2 regions of the Paenibacillus praedii genome follow, and region 2 is predicted to be linked to the other one. Evidence: riboswitches for the same ligand, from Rfam matches in the RefSeq annotation. Region 2 holds a riboswitch; the other holds the start of a gene.

Region 1 (7,488 bases), on a different contig from region 2:
CCGCTACCGATTATTGCGCTTGCAGTGTGGAAGCTGCGCGGTTTCTATTTGGTTCATCGCTGACCGATAGCGGGAAAACCTTTGTGATGAAAAATGGAATCGAAATCGGCCGGTTCGTTAACATTGAAGCGAGTGTTCAACTAGATATAAAACAAGAACTAAACATAGCGTCAGAATCGAAAATTATTGGGCATGTCGGAACGTTCTCCCCATCCAAAAACCATACGTTTCTCTTGAAGGTTTTGAAGCAAATGATTGATGAAGAAAAGGACGTCATTGCAGTTTTGGTAGGGGATGGTGCGTTAAGGAGCAGTATTGAAGCTGAAGCGAGAAGAATGGGAATATTTAATCGGATTCGATTTTTGGGAGTAAGAGTGGATATCCCTAAACTCATGAAGTCTTTTGATGTGTTTGTTTTCCCTTCCGTATTTGAAGGCTTTGGCATCGTCACCGTAGAAGCGCAATGCTCAGGTACTCCTTGTGTGGCTGCGGACACTGTTCCTAAAGTTACGGATATGGGTGTGGGTTTAATGAGCTTTATTAGTCTTGATGAAAGTCTTGAAGCCTGGTCTCAGCAAATAAACATGGCCTTATTTATGAAGAAGCCCGATCAAAACACCATCCTTAACAAAATAGCAAGTCAGGGGTTTGATATCAGGGATAGTATACATGATTGGCTGGATCTATACGGAGTTTCCTAGGCGTAGAGTGTATACACTACATTTATTAAAACCAATTATTTCTGGAGGGTAATTAAATGGCCATACTCGTAACCGGCGGCGCCGGATATATAGGCAGTCATACCTGCGTGGAGCTGTTGAATGCAGGCTATGAGGTGATTGTTATCGACAATTTTTCAAACAGTAAACCGAATGCACTGAAGCGGATTCAAGAAATTACAGGAAGAGCCTTTGCGTTTTATGAGGTGGATCTTCTGGATCGTGAAGGGCTAGAAAGGGTATTTACCGAGCACCAGATCGATGCGGTAATCCATTTTGCCGGACTCAAATCAGTTGGACAGTCTACGAAAATGCCGCTGCATTACTATTTCAATAATATTAGTGGAACATTCCTGCTGTGCAAAACGATGGAGAAATACGGGTTGCGGAACTTGGTATTCAGTTCGTCGGCAACAGTATACGGTATGCCGGATTCTGTTCCGATTTCCGAGGATTTTTCATTGCAGGCCACCAATCCCTATGGTCGAACGAAACTTATGATTGAGGAAATTTTACGTGACATTTATCTGTCGGATAATCGTTGGAGTATTGCATTACTGCGTTATTTCAACCCAGTTGGCGCTCACAAGAGCGGCCGGATCGGGGAGGACCCTAACGGTATTCCGAACAATCTGATGCCTTATATAACACAGGTGGCAGTGGGGAAGCTGGAGAAACTCAGCATATTTGGCAATGACTATTCTACGCTGGACGGGACGGGGGTGCGGGACTATATCCATGTCGTTGACCTGGCAATGGGACATTTAAGCGCACTTGAAAGAATACTTTCGACAACGGGAGTAGAAGCATACAACCTTGGTACTGGAAGGGGATACACTGTATTGGAAATAGTTTCTGCTTTTCAACAGGCGTCGGGTATGAACGTTCCTTATACGATTTCCGAGCGGAGGACGGGAGATGTGGGAATTTGTTATGCCAATCCTTCTAAGGCGAGAACTGACCTCAATTGGGTAGCTCTCAGAGGGATTGAAGAAATGTGCGAAGATGCTTGGCGTTGGCAAATGAATAATCCGAATGGATATGAAGAAGAGGCTGAAGCAGAGGCTGGTACATACGAGGCTCGGGTCAAATGAACATTTCCGACAAACTTACCGCACAAATGCTGCACGAGATTGCAAACATCATTCGTCAAAAAGGCGAAACGGTCGAAAACATAGATGTTGTTAGCTTAATCGAAGAAATCAAACGGCAGATATTGAATTGCTGTACAAATCACAATGAAAATACTAGCGCTTGAGAAAATTTTTCCCATATTCTAATTAAATTTAAAATAATTTATTAAATCGACAAAAAAATATAATAAATAATCATTTATGTAAGACACGAATCGACAGCTTACGTAAATACGCTAGGTTATAATGCATAGGAGATAGTCAGTGACGAGCATAGGGAGACGTTGAAATGCGTTTATTATCTGGGCACCTTAAACGCATGGAGTCAGTGGTGCAACCGTCCCAATTTGAAAGGGGACTAGGATAATGGTACTGGTGGGATCAGAGAACAATCAAGATTTGGATATGGACTGGGTAGCATTAATCATGAGCGCGCGAACATTAGGATTAAGCAAAGAAGATATACGTAAAGTTCTTCTTATTCTTAAAGAAAGCGATAACGATGAGATGCAGGAAACAGCTGTGTAAATTTAAAAAGCGCTAATCGCGCTTTATTTTCCATTTGTTGAATTCGAGAAATTCTTTGAATTGATCCTTGCTAACGCCCGAGGCCATTGCTTCTCTAACCAATTCAGCCCATTCGCGATCAAACTGGTCAGGTGTCCGATCAGACTCATCGTAATTTAGAAAATCTTCAACAGCAACATTTAATACCTCTCCTATTTTTTCGAGGAATTGAATGGACGGGTTTTGTTGGAGCCCTCTCTCAATGGAACTAAGGTAAGATTTCGCGACACCAGCCCTTTGGGATAGTTCAGTAAGCGAAAGCCCCTTTCTCTTGCGCAGCATCTGAATGCGTTCTCCGATCATTACGAGTTCCTCCGATATCACATATGTGCAGTATTCTTTTCATTATAACCAAAAACTTCAATTCATGAAAGTATATAAATGGAATACATATCATAAGGGTAAGACATACAATACTTTAGTATGATTTATGTTTTCGACAAGTCTATAGTTACCAACAAAGGGGTGTTCCAAAAGGTCTGAACTGACCAAAGGGACGCCCTTTTACGGTGTCTGAATAGAGTCGCTTCGGTTGTGAATTGCTATTCTGTTGAATATACTGAATCATAGAGTAAATGCAAAAAGATTGATGAAAGGTGTGTGTTTGTGAGTTTCCTTGTTATAGTCGTCTTCATCTTTCTCATTTACATGTTCTTTTTTCTACCTACCATGTGGCTGAAAATTGAACGTGTACATCATCCCATCGGCCTCAATAAGCGTATATTGCAAATTAGCGATCTCCATTTTGATATGCTGCGTATCAGCCCGCGAAAAATTAGGCAAGTGATTATTGATTACAAGCCGGATTACATATTTCTGACCGGAGACTATACCTATAAGGCAAGCTTTTTGCCGCGCGCAGCGCAGTATTTCAAACTAATTGCAGGTTGCGGCATTCCCGTCTATGCGGTCCTGGGAAATCATGATTATGAGCTCCCTCGGCTGCAGCGTTTGCTGGATATCTTTAAGGTATATCATATCCGCGTCCTTCGTAACGAATCTGTTCAGCTTGCAGATTTCCAACTGGTAGGTATTGATGACGATTGCACCGGGCATAGCAGAATTCGTCCCGCTTTTAAGTATGTGGACGAAGAGAAGCCGATCGTTGTCATCACTCATGATCCAAACGTGCTCCTTCGGATCAAACGTCCTTATCATTATTTAATGGCCGGCCATCTGCATGGGAAGCAGTTGAACGTGCCTTTCTTTTTTTTGTTCAAGTCAAAGGGTCCTCTGTCGGAGAGAGGAATATACAAAGGCCTGTATACGAATGAGTACGGTGCATTTTATATTTCCAAGGGTATTGGCCAAGCAGGCGTCAATGCCCGGTTTATGGTAAGAAGCGAGCTAACGATTCATGAGCTTTGATGACGAGTCGGCGGATTATTCTTGCTGCGATTTTTGTGTGCTGTTTCTCGGAATGCAGCAGGCGGAATTCCTTTCACCTTGGTAAATGTCCGAGTGAAGTAATGGATGGATGATAAGCCGCAGCGCTCAGCGATTTCCTTGATAGGATCTACGGTTTGGGACAGCCATTACTCGGCTGCTCGAATCCGTTCGTGGCGGACAAGCATCGAGAAAGATTCATGAATACTTTGAGCGAATAAACTAGACAAGTGCGGCTCGGAAATATTAATATATTGCTCTACTTCGGCAAGGCTAAGCTGTCCCTCTATATTGTCGCGAATATATAGCTTCGCGCGATTAATCATTCTTATTATATGATAAGGAGATTGGGCATGATTAACAATGCAGACGTGAATTTTTACAAAGAGAATGGTTATTTGCTCGTTCGCGGTGTATTTAATTCTGACGAGGTGCATGCCATGAGAGCAGCAGTGGAGCGAATCATACAGCGGGCCGCCCAGGCGCAAGCGGATCAAAACCATGCCTGGCTGGGTGATTTTTTGCCGCCCGAGCAGTTGAAAAAGCTTGTTCTTAATGGGTTTCAAGACGTGCATTTTTATGACGCGGCATATACTCGCGCAGTTACTCATCCCAATCTGATAGCAGTCCTGAATGGCATCATAGGCCCCGATGTGTGGACGCGAATGCGGCAAAGTGAAATAAGGATACGAATGAATGAACAAAAATAGCCCTTGGCACATCACGCGTCAGACGTGCTGCCAAGGGCTTCACTGTTTTAAGGCTCGTCTTGTACCTCAGGAATGCTGTCCTCGTAGTCGTCATCTCCAGGATAGTCCCGTGAGCCTTCGGCATGCAGTTGATGATTTTCATAGTCGAAGCGATTGGATGGCCGCTGATCGATTCTCCACGGCTTGCTTTTTCCCAGTGATTCCGTCCGCAGATCGGAGCCGTAAGGCCCCTCCGGAAACTCTTCCGGGATGAGGTCATTGCGCTGCGATTCCACAGTTGAAACATCTGTATAAGGCTTTCGATCCTCTCCAATAAATCGATCCATCAGCAAGCTCCTCCTGAAATGGTAGTATAGTACCCTTTCATTTTGCCCTTATCAATCGGTAAAATGCACGGTTCCGACAACAAAATACAAAAACTGGACTAATTCAGCTGCTTCTTCCTCCGTAAGCTTATACGTATACTCGAGGTAGCCTTCCTCCTCCAGGTCATCCGGGCCGATGATCGCCGTTTTTCCGGATTGCAGGTCGGTGACCAGCTTCTTGCCATAGAAGCGATTTGTAGTTGTGACAGCGAGGTCAAACCGTTTCAAGCTGGGTGCGATGAAAGTGACGAATCGAGTTGACGTTTGTTCGGTTGTATCGGACATAAAATCAAAATCAGGCAGCAGCATGTTGTATAGCCTCCACTTCTTTAATTACAATCATTATACAATAACAAAATGCTTGTAATAAAGAAATCATTATGATAACATGCAGTTAATCGAATCATTGAACGTATGAGGAAGCACCTCTTCTGCCCTGGCAGAGGAGGTGCTTTTTTTGTTTTCAGGCATGCTGGCCCTTAAGCCAAATGCCGCCTTGCCGTTCAATTTCATTCGCGAATACTACAATTATTGGAGGATTGAGGCTAATATGCAAATCGTTTTTCTGAACACGTTCGAGAAGCAAGGAGAGGGACAATCTTATACAAGCGCCCAGCTATCCATTTGCGAGCGTCAAGGCATCTGGGCTGTATTATGGATGGAAGGCGAGGAAGCAGAAGGGAATCCGCAAACCTGGTTTGAGGGCACATCATGGGAAGAGATGATAACAGCATTCCGACTCGGTATTTCCAGGATGATGGGTGAAGGATATACACCGATCATCGATGGGATGTTGGATGATCGCCAGACATCTGCGGGAAGCTTCTTAACTATGCTGCAATGCTACGGTGAGCTGCATGCAAATCAAGAGCTGTTCCAGCTGCTCCGAGAGTGGCGGCGTACCAAAGCGATCGCTGAGAAGAGGTCCGCTTATCTGATCGCAACGAACCGGATGCTGTGGATGATCAGCGCCTTCGTCCCGCAGACGGCGGACGAACTAACGCAAATTCCAGGCTGGGGCAACACCAAGCATGCCTCGTATGGAGCGGAAGTGTTGGAAATGACTGAACAAGTCAGCCGATCGACTTCATTTCCTCTTCAATGGGTGACGGAGCAGCTGGATTCGACAGCTTATACACAGTGGCTGTTCAAGCAGAAGGAGGCAAAATACAAGCTTCAGATGGACCGACAGTTGGCTAAGAAGAAGATTTTGGAAGCGGTGCAGGTGGGAGGAACGTTAGAGCAACTGCAGACTGAATTGGAAATGTCGAGGCGTGAGCTGTTGGATCGGATCGAACAGCTGGAGCAAGAGGGCTATGATTTTGAGTCGCTAATTACAAGAGAGCTGTTCGAAGTACCGCAGGAGGAGCAGCAGCAAGTGCTTGATGCGTTATCTTTAGTAGGAGATAAATACTTGAAGCCAGTGCTTCAGCAAGTATATGGTTCCACGGAGGCCTCTCAGCTAAGCAAGCCTGTGGATGTGCTTTACGAGCGCCTTCGGCTAATCCGGCTTCGTTATCGCAGAAGCCTTACAAATACTGCGGTATAATGAAAGCTCGAAAGGAATATCCTTGACTGCCAGGGTAAGCAATCGAACAATCACTTTGCTGGAAGCGCGTATTTGCGTTTCCAGCATTCAACACTTGTTACTTTCCAAGCATGCCATCCTCTACTTGCAAGCAAAATGCAATGATTTCTAGTTTTTGTTAAATGAGAGACATAGTTCTTTAGAATCATATATTTTCTTTATAGTATACTTGTCCTACTAAATTAAGTATAATGAAGAACAAATAAGACAAAGCGCGATTTGTGACGAAAAAGGAGCGTAACCTCTTTATGAAGGCAGAATATATTAACCCGTTTCTTGAATCCGCGAAAATCGTAATTGAACAGCTCATTCAAATACGTCCTGCGACTGGAGAACTAGGTCTCAAAGATATCAAATTTGTAGAGAATTACATTTGGATTCAAATTGGTCTCAATGGACAAATGAACGGTGATATTGTATTCGGACTAAGTGAACAGGTAGCTCTGAAAATGGTTTCAGCAATGATGGGCGGTTATCCTATTTCTGAAATTGATGAAATTGTTCGAAGCGGTATTTCTGAGCTTGGCAATATGATTAGCGGGAATGCCAGTACTATGCTGTTCAATCAGGGCGTCAGAGTGGATATTACGCCGCCGAAAGTGGTTCAGTCTGCTCAATCTGCAGGCTTCACTGCACAGAAGGCGTTAACGATCCCGCTCATTATGGACGGCATCGGAGAGCTCGACATTCAAGTATTAATCGCATCCTAGCACAGAAATGGCTCCTTCGGGAGCTTTTTTTGCGTCTGTCAGAGCAATCAAGTAAACTTGTAGATGGGTGATGATGGATGTTAAAGGGCAAAGTTATTTTTATCTCTGGAGCATCAAGCGGTATCGGGGCCTTAACGGCTGTAGCTTTAGCTCAAAAGGGTGCGATCCCTGTGCTGACAGGGAGAAATAGCGACAGGCTGAAGGAAATCGCATCTGCGATTAAGGGGAACTGCTCGATCTATCAGATGGACGTTACGGATCATGAACAGGTTAAGCAAACGGTGGAAGCTGTTATTACCGAATATGGCAA
Region 2 (7,488 bases):
TGACTTGAAGTCTCATATACGATTTACTAACTATAACACAGCTTTGCTAAAATTGCAAAGCTGAAGAAAATTATTCATTTTTTTATTTCGTACCCGCAATTTGATCAATCTCGCTTTTTAATAACAGGTATCTATGGACACTTCTTGAAATAGGAACTTTGGTTAATTTATGTTTATCCACATATATTTTCATGTGGTCTTTGGATAGGCCTAACGATAGTCCTGCCTCAGTTACTGTCAATACATCTTCATTGCTTGTTGCATTAAATGTTTTTTTCACTTTCTGGTTCCAGTCTTCAAACCCCTGCATATGAGCATCCCTTCTTATTCCTAATCAATCGGAATACTTTCTATTATAACATGTTCAAGCGCGAATGGATAAAGTTATCGCCAATGAAGAAGACGTCCCTTAGAGATGAAATGCTTGCAGTCACACTCTCTTCTCCAAGGTAAGATCGAGCTTATTCTGGAAAAACAAAGCAACCTGGGATAATTTAATACGTTGTCAGGAAAAGCTAAATGAGAATTTTTACGATCGATCAAAGGAGGGAATATTTATGCCCATCAAGGAAATTAACGGAGTCAGGCTCCATTTCCACACAAACGGTAAAGGAACACCCCTTGTGTTCATCCATCCCCCTCTGCTTACAAGTGCTAATTTCCAATATCAGCTTGCGCAGCTGTCCGATGAATATCAGATCATCACCTTTGATATCCGTGGACATGGACGAAGCGAGGAATCAAGGACCCCTATCACCTATAAGCTGATTGCCGAGGATATTATACAGCTGCTGGATCATCTGAACATCAAACAAGCCATCGTATGCGGTTATTCGACCGGAGGAACTGTCGCATTGGAAGCCATGCTTAATTATCCGGATCGTTTTTTAGGCGGGGTTCTTATTAGTGCCATGTCAGAGGCAAGCGATGTTTTGCTGCGGAATCGTATTCGTATCGCGATCGGTTTGTCCAGATGGAAGTCTGCGATCCGCATACTAATGCTGGGCATTACATGGGGCAATGCTGACAGCGTCCAAACCTTTCGCAATCTGCTGAACGATACAAAAAACGGGAACACCCGCAATATCCATCAATATTACCGTTACAGTCTGAACTATAATTGCACGAAGCAGCTCTCCAAAATCAAAGCACCTATCCTTCTACTCTATGGAGGAAAAGACAGCGGCTTTAAGCGCTACAGCAAAAAACTGCTGCAGGGGCTTCCCCATGCTACGCTTGTTACTTTCAGCAAAGAAAAGCACCAGCTGCCGACGAAAGCGGCTAACGAAATGAGTGAGGCCATACGCCAGTGGGTTCATTTACTCATACGCGAGGATTTGGAGAACACGGAGGAAGATAACCTAGCGCCAGAAGCTTACAAGATAGACCCAGAGATGGCGGAATCGCATCAGCTGCGGCAGCTTGAATGATAAAATTTCTTATGAAATTCGCCGATAAAAGAATACACATAAGATGAGTAAACGACGAAGTCACACATGTCACCTTATTTTACTGGCGACATAAGATTCTTGCTGCCCTGAAACAGATTCCAACCGAGTCATTCCAAGGTATCGTTGACATGGACGAGACCTACTTTCTGTACTCGGAAAAGGGCAAGCGGAACATCACCGAACGCAAGCCACGTAAACGAGGCGGAAAAGCCCTATATTGTGGTATCAGCAAGGACCAAGCAACATTATTTGGCTTGGTTCCGTTATATGGACAGCAAGGAATATGAGAATACAGCATCGAATAAGAAAAATATGTTGGTCAAATCGTGCCTGTTTACTGTCACCGACACGAACAAAAAGCTTCGGCTTTCTGCTTATTCTTGATGAACTGAGGGGATGTTCCGATGAAGAAAACTATAATCTCGTTTTTAATGGTACTCATTCTTTGTTCATGTAGCCAATTTGACCAAGAAGTATGGCTAAAAGAACCAGAAGAGAGACACGATATGATGGGCAGTTTAACAAGTAAGTATAAACTTAAGGGTATGACAGAGAATGAAATAATCGACTTGCTTGGAGAACCAGCAGAACAGTTAACTGAACCATCAAGAACATTCTTGTACTACATCGGGAGTGCGGGATTAGGGGTTAAGGTTACTTTATTGCAACTTCATTTTGATGAAAACGGCAAAGTGGTGAGTCATGACATCATATATAAATGAATTCAATAGCTCAATAACCGCCTTCGCGCCAAGGCGGTTTTATAATGGTCAATTATCAACATTAGAATTTAACAGAGCCTTACATAAGAAAAAGAGCGGGTTATCTTTTTGATAACCTGCTCTTTTTCTTGATATTTGGCTCTGCGCCTTATCTTAATGACATTGAACCGGTGGGTTAAGCCTTTTTGACTGCTTCTTCGATTCGAGTTATCGTCTTTTAAATCCCATTACTGTGCAGCGAATAAGAAATCCTTTACCCCTTCACTTTGTAACGGCTTGCTTATAAAATACCCCTGAACCTCATCACAACGCAATTCACGCAGCAAGTCCAATTGCTCCTTTGTTTCGACGCCTTCCGCTATAACCTTTAAACCGATGCTGTGCGCGATGTAGATGATGGCCTTCACAATGGGCTCATCATTTGATTGGCCTTGAATGTTTCGAACGAAAGACTGATCAATTTTAAGAAAATCGATAGGGTATTTTTTAAGATAATTCAAAGAAGAATACCCCGTACCGAAATCATCAATGGAAATCTTCACACCCAACTTTCTTATCTCCTGTAAAATGGAAAGTACCTGGTCTTCAATGTTCATGCTTATATTTTCCGTAATCTCCAGCTCCAAATATTGGGGATCAAGCCGGGTCTCGTTTAGGATATCTGAGATGATCCGAACAAGATTCTCATCTTTGAATTGTCTTACGGATAGATTGACGGAGACACAGACAGGCTCGTAGCCCTCATTTTGCCATGCTTTATTTTGCGCGCAAGCCGTTCGCATCACCCATTCTCCAATGGGCCTGATCAGACCGGTCTCTTCGGCTATCGGTATAAAGTCCGCTGGGCTGATCATGCCTTGAACAGGATGCCGCCATCGAATCAGAGCCTCTAATCCTATGATTTGATCCGTCTTCAAATCCATTCGAGGCTGATAGAATAGTTCAAACTCGTCATTATCCAATGCTTTATAAAGCATCGTCTCCAGGCTCATCTTGTTTGACAAGGACGTGTTTAGCTTTCCCTCATAGAAACTATACCCATTACGACCTGTCTCTTTTACCGCATACATCGCTTGATCCGCGTTCTTGATGAGCTCCAAGTCACTTTTCCCATCCGATGGAAAGAGGCTGATTCCGATACTTGGTGTGGTATACACTTCATGATCACTTATCGACATCGGTATTTTAAATGCCTGAAGGACGGTTTGGACGATTTGTTCCGATTGTTCACGGGTCCTATTCGGAAGTAATGCGACAAACTCATCACCACCCATCCTTGAGAGGATCGCGTCCTGACCAATACAGCCTTGAATCCTCCGGGCCGCCTCCTTTAATAACGAGTCGCCATTTGCATGACCAAACATATCATTCACCATCTTAAATCGATCGATATCGATGAACAGGACGGCTGCCGTGTGGCCAAGGTCACTCGCTTCCTCCAAGTAGGCTTGCAGTCGTTGATTAAAGTAGACTCGGTTGGGCAAGCCGGTTAAGCTGTCGTAATATGCCAAAAGCTGAATTTCTGCAAACATGCTTTGAATTCTCAAAGCCATTTCTTTGCTGTTCGAAATAAGGGTATTAATTTCTTCTATGAAACTGCCCTTCCAGTTCACGAGCTGGTTCTCGGCTATTTTCTCAGGCAAATCTGTGGTCGTGTAGGTTAATTGCTTGATCGGTCTAACGATAATACGACTAATCATATTGGAAATGAGAATGGATAACAATCCACAGACCAATAAGATACTAAATATATTAATGTAAAAGCTATACAAACGGTCACGATAAGGAGCAATCGGTGTCTCGGCTATAATACGCCAATCCCCCATATGCGGAATCGTCATGATTTTAAAATAAGAGGACTCTCCCCATCTGCTCATTGGATTTTTGATGGTGTCTGGGTACCAGTGGTACAAACGGTCATCCAATACATGTATTCCACCGCTTTTTGTCCAGTCATACTCGTTCATAACGGCTAGATCATCACGGGTGCTTGCAATGACCTTATTATTTTGATCTACGATCGTGACATACATTAAGCTATTTTTCACCAGATTTTTTAACTCTGTTGTAATGTAGTTAAGATCAAGCGCACCTACGGCAGCCCCTTGAAACTCTCCGTTAATCATAATAGGATTGCCAATAATCACAGTGGGCACGGTTATTCCGCCTCTTCCTTGAAACACATCGGAAACAACCGGTTGGTGATATTCTCTCATGTATTCAAAGTAAGGCCGATCCGCGAAGTTTAAGCCGATCGTTGACTCTCCTTTGTTATTTCGCAATGGATTGAATACCTTAGTAGTTCCATTGCGATTAGCAATGTACAAATTAATAAAATCCGGATATAACGTCTGGACTGAAGCGGCTTGGCGCTGCAAGTAGTCCAGCTTTTCCAGCCTATTTTCAGCTGCTGCCATCGATAACAGGTTCACCGCAGCCACATGGGCTTTTCCCCAATCCATGATGTCATTGCGGATGAGGGAGGAATCCGCTTCCGTCTCAGATTTTATTTCCTCTTTGATATTGCGGTATTGTTCGCGGCCGATCATCACTGTCACAAGAAGCAAAGAAAGGAAGATCAGTGTGACAAAGTGGTTGAATAAAACCTCGTGAAAGGAGCTGGATATTTTACGTTTCTGGAATGCCGGCCATTTAATAAGAGGCAAATAGGTAACGATTAAGCTGGCAATCAATGCATTCCAGATGCCATTCACCGCATCCTTAAGCGAGATGAGCAAGGAAGCAGTGACATTCATATGCAGAGCATAATGATAAAACACAAAAATGAGCGGCATACCCAAAATCACCCAATATAGAGTAACATTTAGAACAATCTTCTTTCCTCTGGAGAAGAGGCCGACAAATAGCGTTTCCAGCACAAAAACAATGAAAGCATAAGGATGGTTCCATAGCAGCAAGGTATAAGCATTCACAATAATTGATGCCACTAATGCCCATTTCAGACCGTATATTCGCAATAATAACAAGGTAAATATACTGCCAAAAATAAAATTGACCCCAAGCAAAAGAGACAGGTTGAACATATTGCCTAAAAGTGCGAATACAATCAGCGCTATGATATGAAAGATCGGCTTATTCCATTTACTCACTGCTCTACCACCTTTTAAATCTTCTTGTAGCAACAAAAAAAACTCTCCCGAAAAGAAGAGTTTCCTTACCTTCGGTAACTGGCTGGCATAACATTTCCAATCCGGAAATGTGATAGCCCCTATAGCTTTGCGACCTCATTTTTCAACGAGTGTGCCCTTTCGTTATGAAATTTTTCAGAACGACTATATATGTATCGACAATAAACTACAATTAGTACTCATTATAGTTTATACTACTGGGTGAAACAATAGCCTTATCTTAAATGTATTTTACCATATTAAAAAGGCTGCCGCTCTGATGTCGTCAAAAGCGTAACTTTGATCGTATTCCAATAATAGAGGTAAAACGGATAATCCCCTACCCAAACTTTCATGTAGTTTGTAGGGCCATTAAAATTTGTAGGAATCCATTCAATCGGATACTTGAAGACATCCTGTTCGAATTTCCGGCAATGCTTTCTTGAAGTCGTTTTTTTCTGGCACTCGTTCGATTATTTTTGTTCGCAGTAATGGCAGGTTCCACGATTGCACCTCTTTCTGTTCTGTTTCCATTATGATAGCCCGCGAGAGGGCATTAACGTCATCAACAATTATTACTCGTTTGAAAAATAATTTACGGTTATGAAAACACCGTGCCAACAAAGGATTGTTAGCACGGTGAGAGGATAATTCAGTTATTCAGTTATTAATTGTATGAATTGAATACATAGTTAATTAATTTATACACGATTACTGCAGCCTCAGCACGCGTTGTAGGCTGCATAGGTTCGATTCGGCCATAACTTCCCTGCGCACCAATCCCATCTTCACCAATGCTGCAACAGCATCTGCAGCATAACCTGAGATCAAAGCCTTGAATTTGCGATCTCCACTTCCTTCGATGATTCCTAGCGAATGTGCGATTCCTACCGCTTCATAGTAATAATCATCTTGATTTACATCCACAAAGGATGTATTTACAGCTGCTGTGATGCCCAGCGCTTCGATTAATATTTTCGTGAAATCGGCGCGGGTTATGAAGGAACCCGGTTGATAAGAACGATCCGTGACGCCATTAATAATACCTTTCGATGCTAGTACCTGAATCGCTTGTGGAGCCCAAGGGACTGGGCTTAGATCATTAAATGATTTTGTTAAATAGGAAATGGCATATTTACTAAAGTGGCTTGTTTGGAAGCGCATTTCCTTAGAAGTAAAATCATATTTTCCAGTAGGCACCAACTGAACATGACCTTGCTCATCCACGTACCAAACTGACAATAATTCTACATTTTCCAGCTCTTCCTCGCTTAGCGCATAAGGAATTTGCACCGTCACAGCAGCATCCTTATTGTTATAAGCAAGAGCTTGCCCCTCCGATTCAACGTGCAGGTCTATAACGACTCCTACCTTCCCTTGAATTGCGGCATTTTGCGGAACCTCAGATTTGGCCATCATTATGGATATCTTTTCTTGTTCTCCTGCCGCTTCATTATTAGCCAGCATGTTTCCTCGAAGGAGCATGCTGCCCAGCTCCGTTGAAAGCTTAATTTGGAATTTCTCTCCGTACTTGGTGAGGAATTCAGCAGGAACTTCAATAGCGTACATATGGGCATTCGCTTCTTTCCGCATCGCAATGGAGAAACATTGTTGTTGAATCTCCTCCTCAAAAAAACATTCTGGCGTATTTTATTTCATTGTAGTGAGCAACTGCCGCGGAAATAAGAAAATCGGGGTTTTACATGGGGGGGGAGGGGAAACGGATTAGAAATGGACATGAAGCATTCATTGTTAGTGTCCACACAAACTGCACATGATTACAATATTATATTTCTAAGATGCACTTGAAGAAATACACGAGCAAGCAAACAGTTGATCTTTAAAATTAATTTTTCATCAGGCTATTTGCGCAGTATGTATAATGAAACGGGGTTGGTGATATTCTTATGATCTATACAGCTCTTGGAGATTCCATTACATTTGGAGAAAATGCCTCCTCTATGGCAAAGGCTTATCCCCAATTGGCCGTATCTACTTTAAATTCACGCTCCCGTAAGGTTACCGGGTATGTTTTGGCCCTGCCTGGTTGGAGCAGCAATGATCTATTAAATGCGGTGATACGGCAGGGATCATCCATTATTAGTGAATCTGCTGTTGTTTCTATATGGATCGGAGGAGTGGATTTAGCCAACTCGGCACTGTCTTCATTTAGAAACCAGCAACCAT

Evidence for each region. Region 2 has a riboswitch for cyclic di-GMP ahead of ACO9K6_RS15330 (EAL domain-containing protein). Riboswitches for the same ligand answer to the same signal wherever they lie in the genome.
Region 1: it holds a riboswitch for cyclic di-GMP, as region 2 does, so the genes downstream of both, ACO9K6_RS09405 (anti-repressor SinI family protein) here and ACO9K6_RS15330 (EAL domain-containing protein) in region 2, are expected to answer to the same signal.

Annotation. Positions count from the first base shown of each region.
Region 1 covers NZ_JBMWAM010000007.1:203,355-210,842, forward strand. Annotated here, with positions in the region: gene ACO9K6_RS09390 (glycosyltransferase family 1 protein) at 1-701, shown strand, start outside; gene galE (UDP-glucose 4-epimerase GalE) at 758-1,813, shown strand; gene ACO9K6_RS09400 (hypothetical protein) at 1,810-1,977, shown strand; cyclic di-GMP riboswitch class II at 2,123-2,204, shown strand; gene ACO9K6_RS09405 (anti-repressor SinI family protein) at 2,219-2,380, shown strand; gene ACO9K6_RS09410 (helix-turn-helix domain-containing protein) at 2,393-2,722, opposite strand; gene ACO9K6_RS09415 (metallophosphoesterase) at 3,026-3,787, shown strand; gene ACO9K6_RS09420 (helix-turn-helix domain-containing protein) at 3,775-3,951, opposite strand; gene ACO9K6_RS09425 (phytanoyl-CoA dioxygenase family protein) at 4,159-4,515, shown strand; gene ACO9K6_RS09430 (hypothetical protein) at 4,563-4,841, opposite strand; gene ACO9K6_RS09435 (DUF3055 domain-containing protein) at 4,893-5,189, opposite strand; gene ACO9K6_RS09440 (HRDC domain-containing protein) at 5,338-6,429, shown strand; gene ACO9K6_RS09445 (chemotaxis protein CheX) at 6,717-7,178, shown strand; gene ACO9K6_RS09450 (SDR family NAD(P)-dependent oxidoreductase) at 7,256-7,488, shown strand, end outside.
Region 2 covers NZ_JBMWAM010000017.1:602-8,089, reverse strand. Annotated here, with positions in the region: gene ACO9K6_RS15350 (DNA-binding protein) at 83-310, opposite strand; gene ACO9K6_RS15345 (alpha/beta fold hydrolase) at 558-1,430, shown strand; partial or broken gene ACO9K6_RS21005 (IS1595 family transposase) at 1,490-1,690, shown strand; gene ACO9K6_RS15335 (hypothetical protein) at 1,856-2,173, shown strand; gene ACO9K6_RS15330 (EAL domain-containing protein) at 2,401-5,283, opposite strand; cyclic di-GMP riboswitch class I at 5,354-5,449, opposite strand; partial or broken gene ACO9K6_RS15325 (carbohydrate ABC transporter permease) at 5,583-5,729, opposite strand; gene ACO9K6_RS15320 (S-layer homology domain-containing protein) at 6,013-6,870, opposite strand; gene ACO9K6_RS15315 (SGNH/GDSL hydrolase family protein) at 7,209-7,488, shown strand, end outside.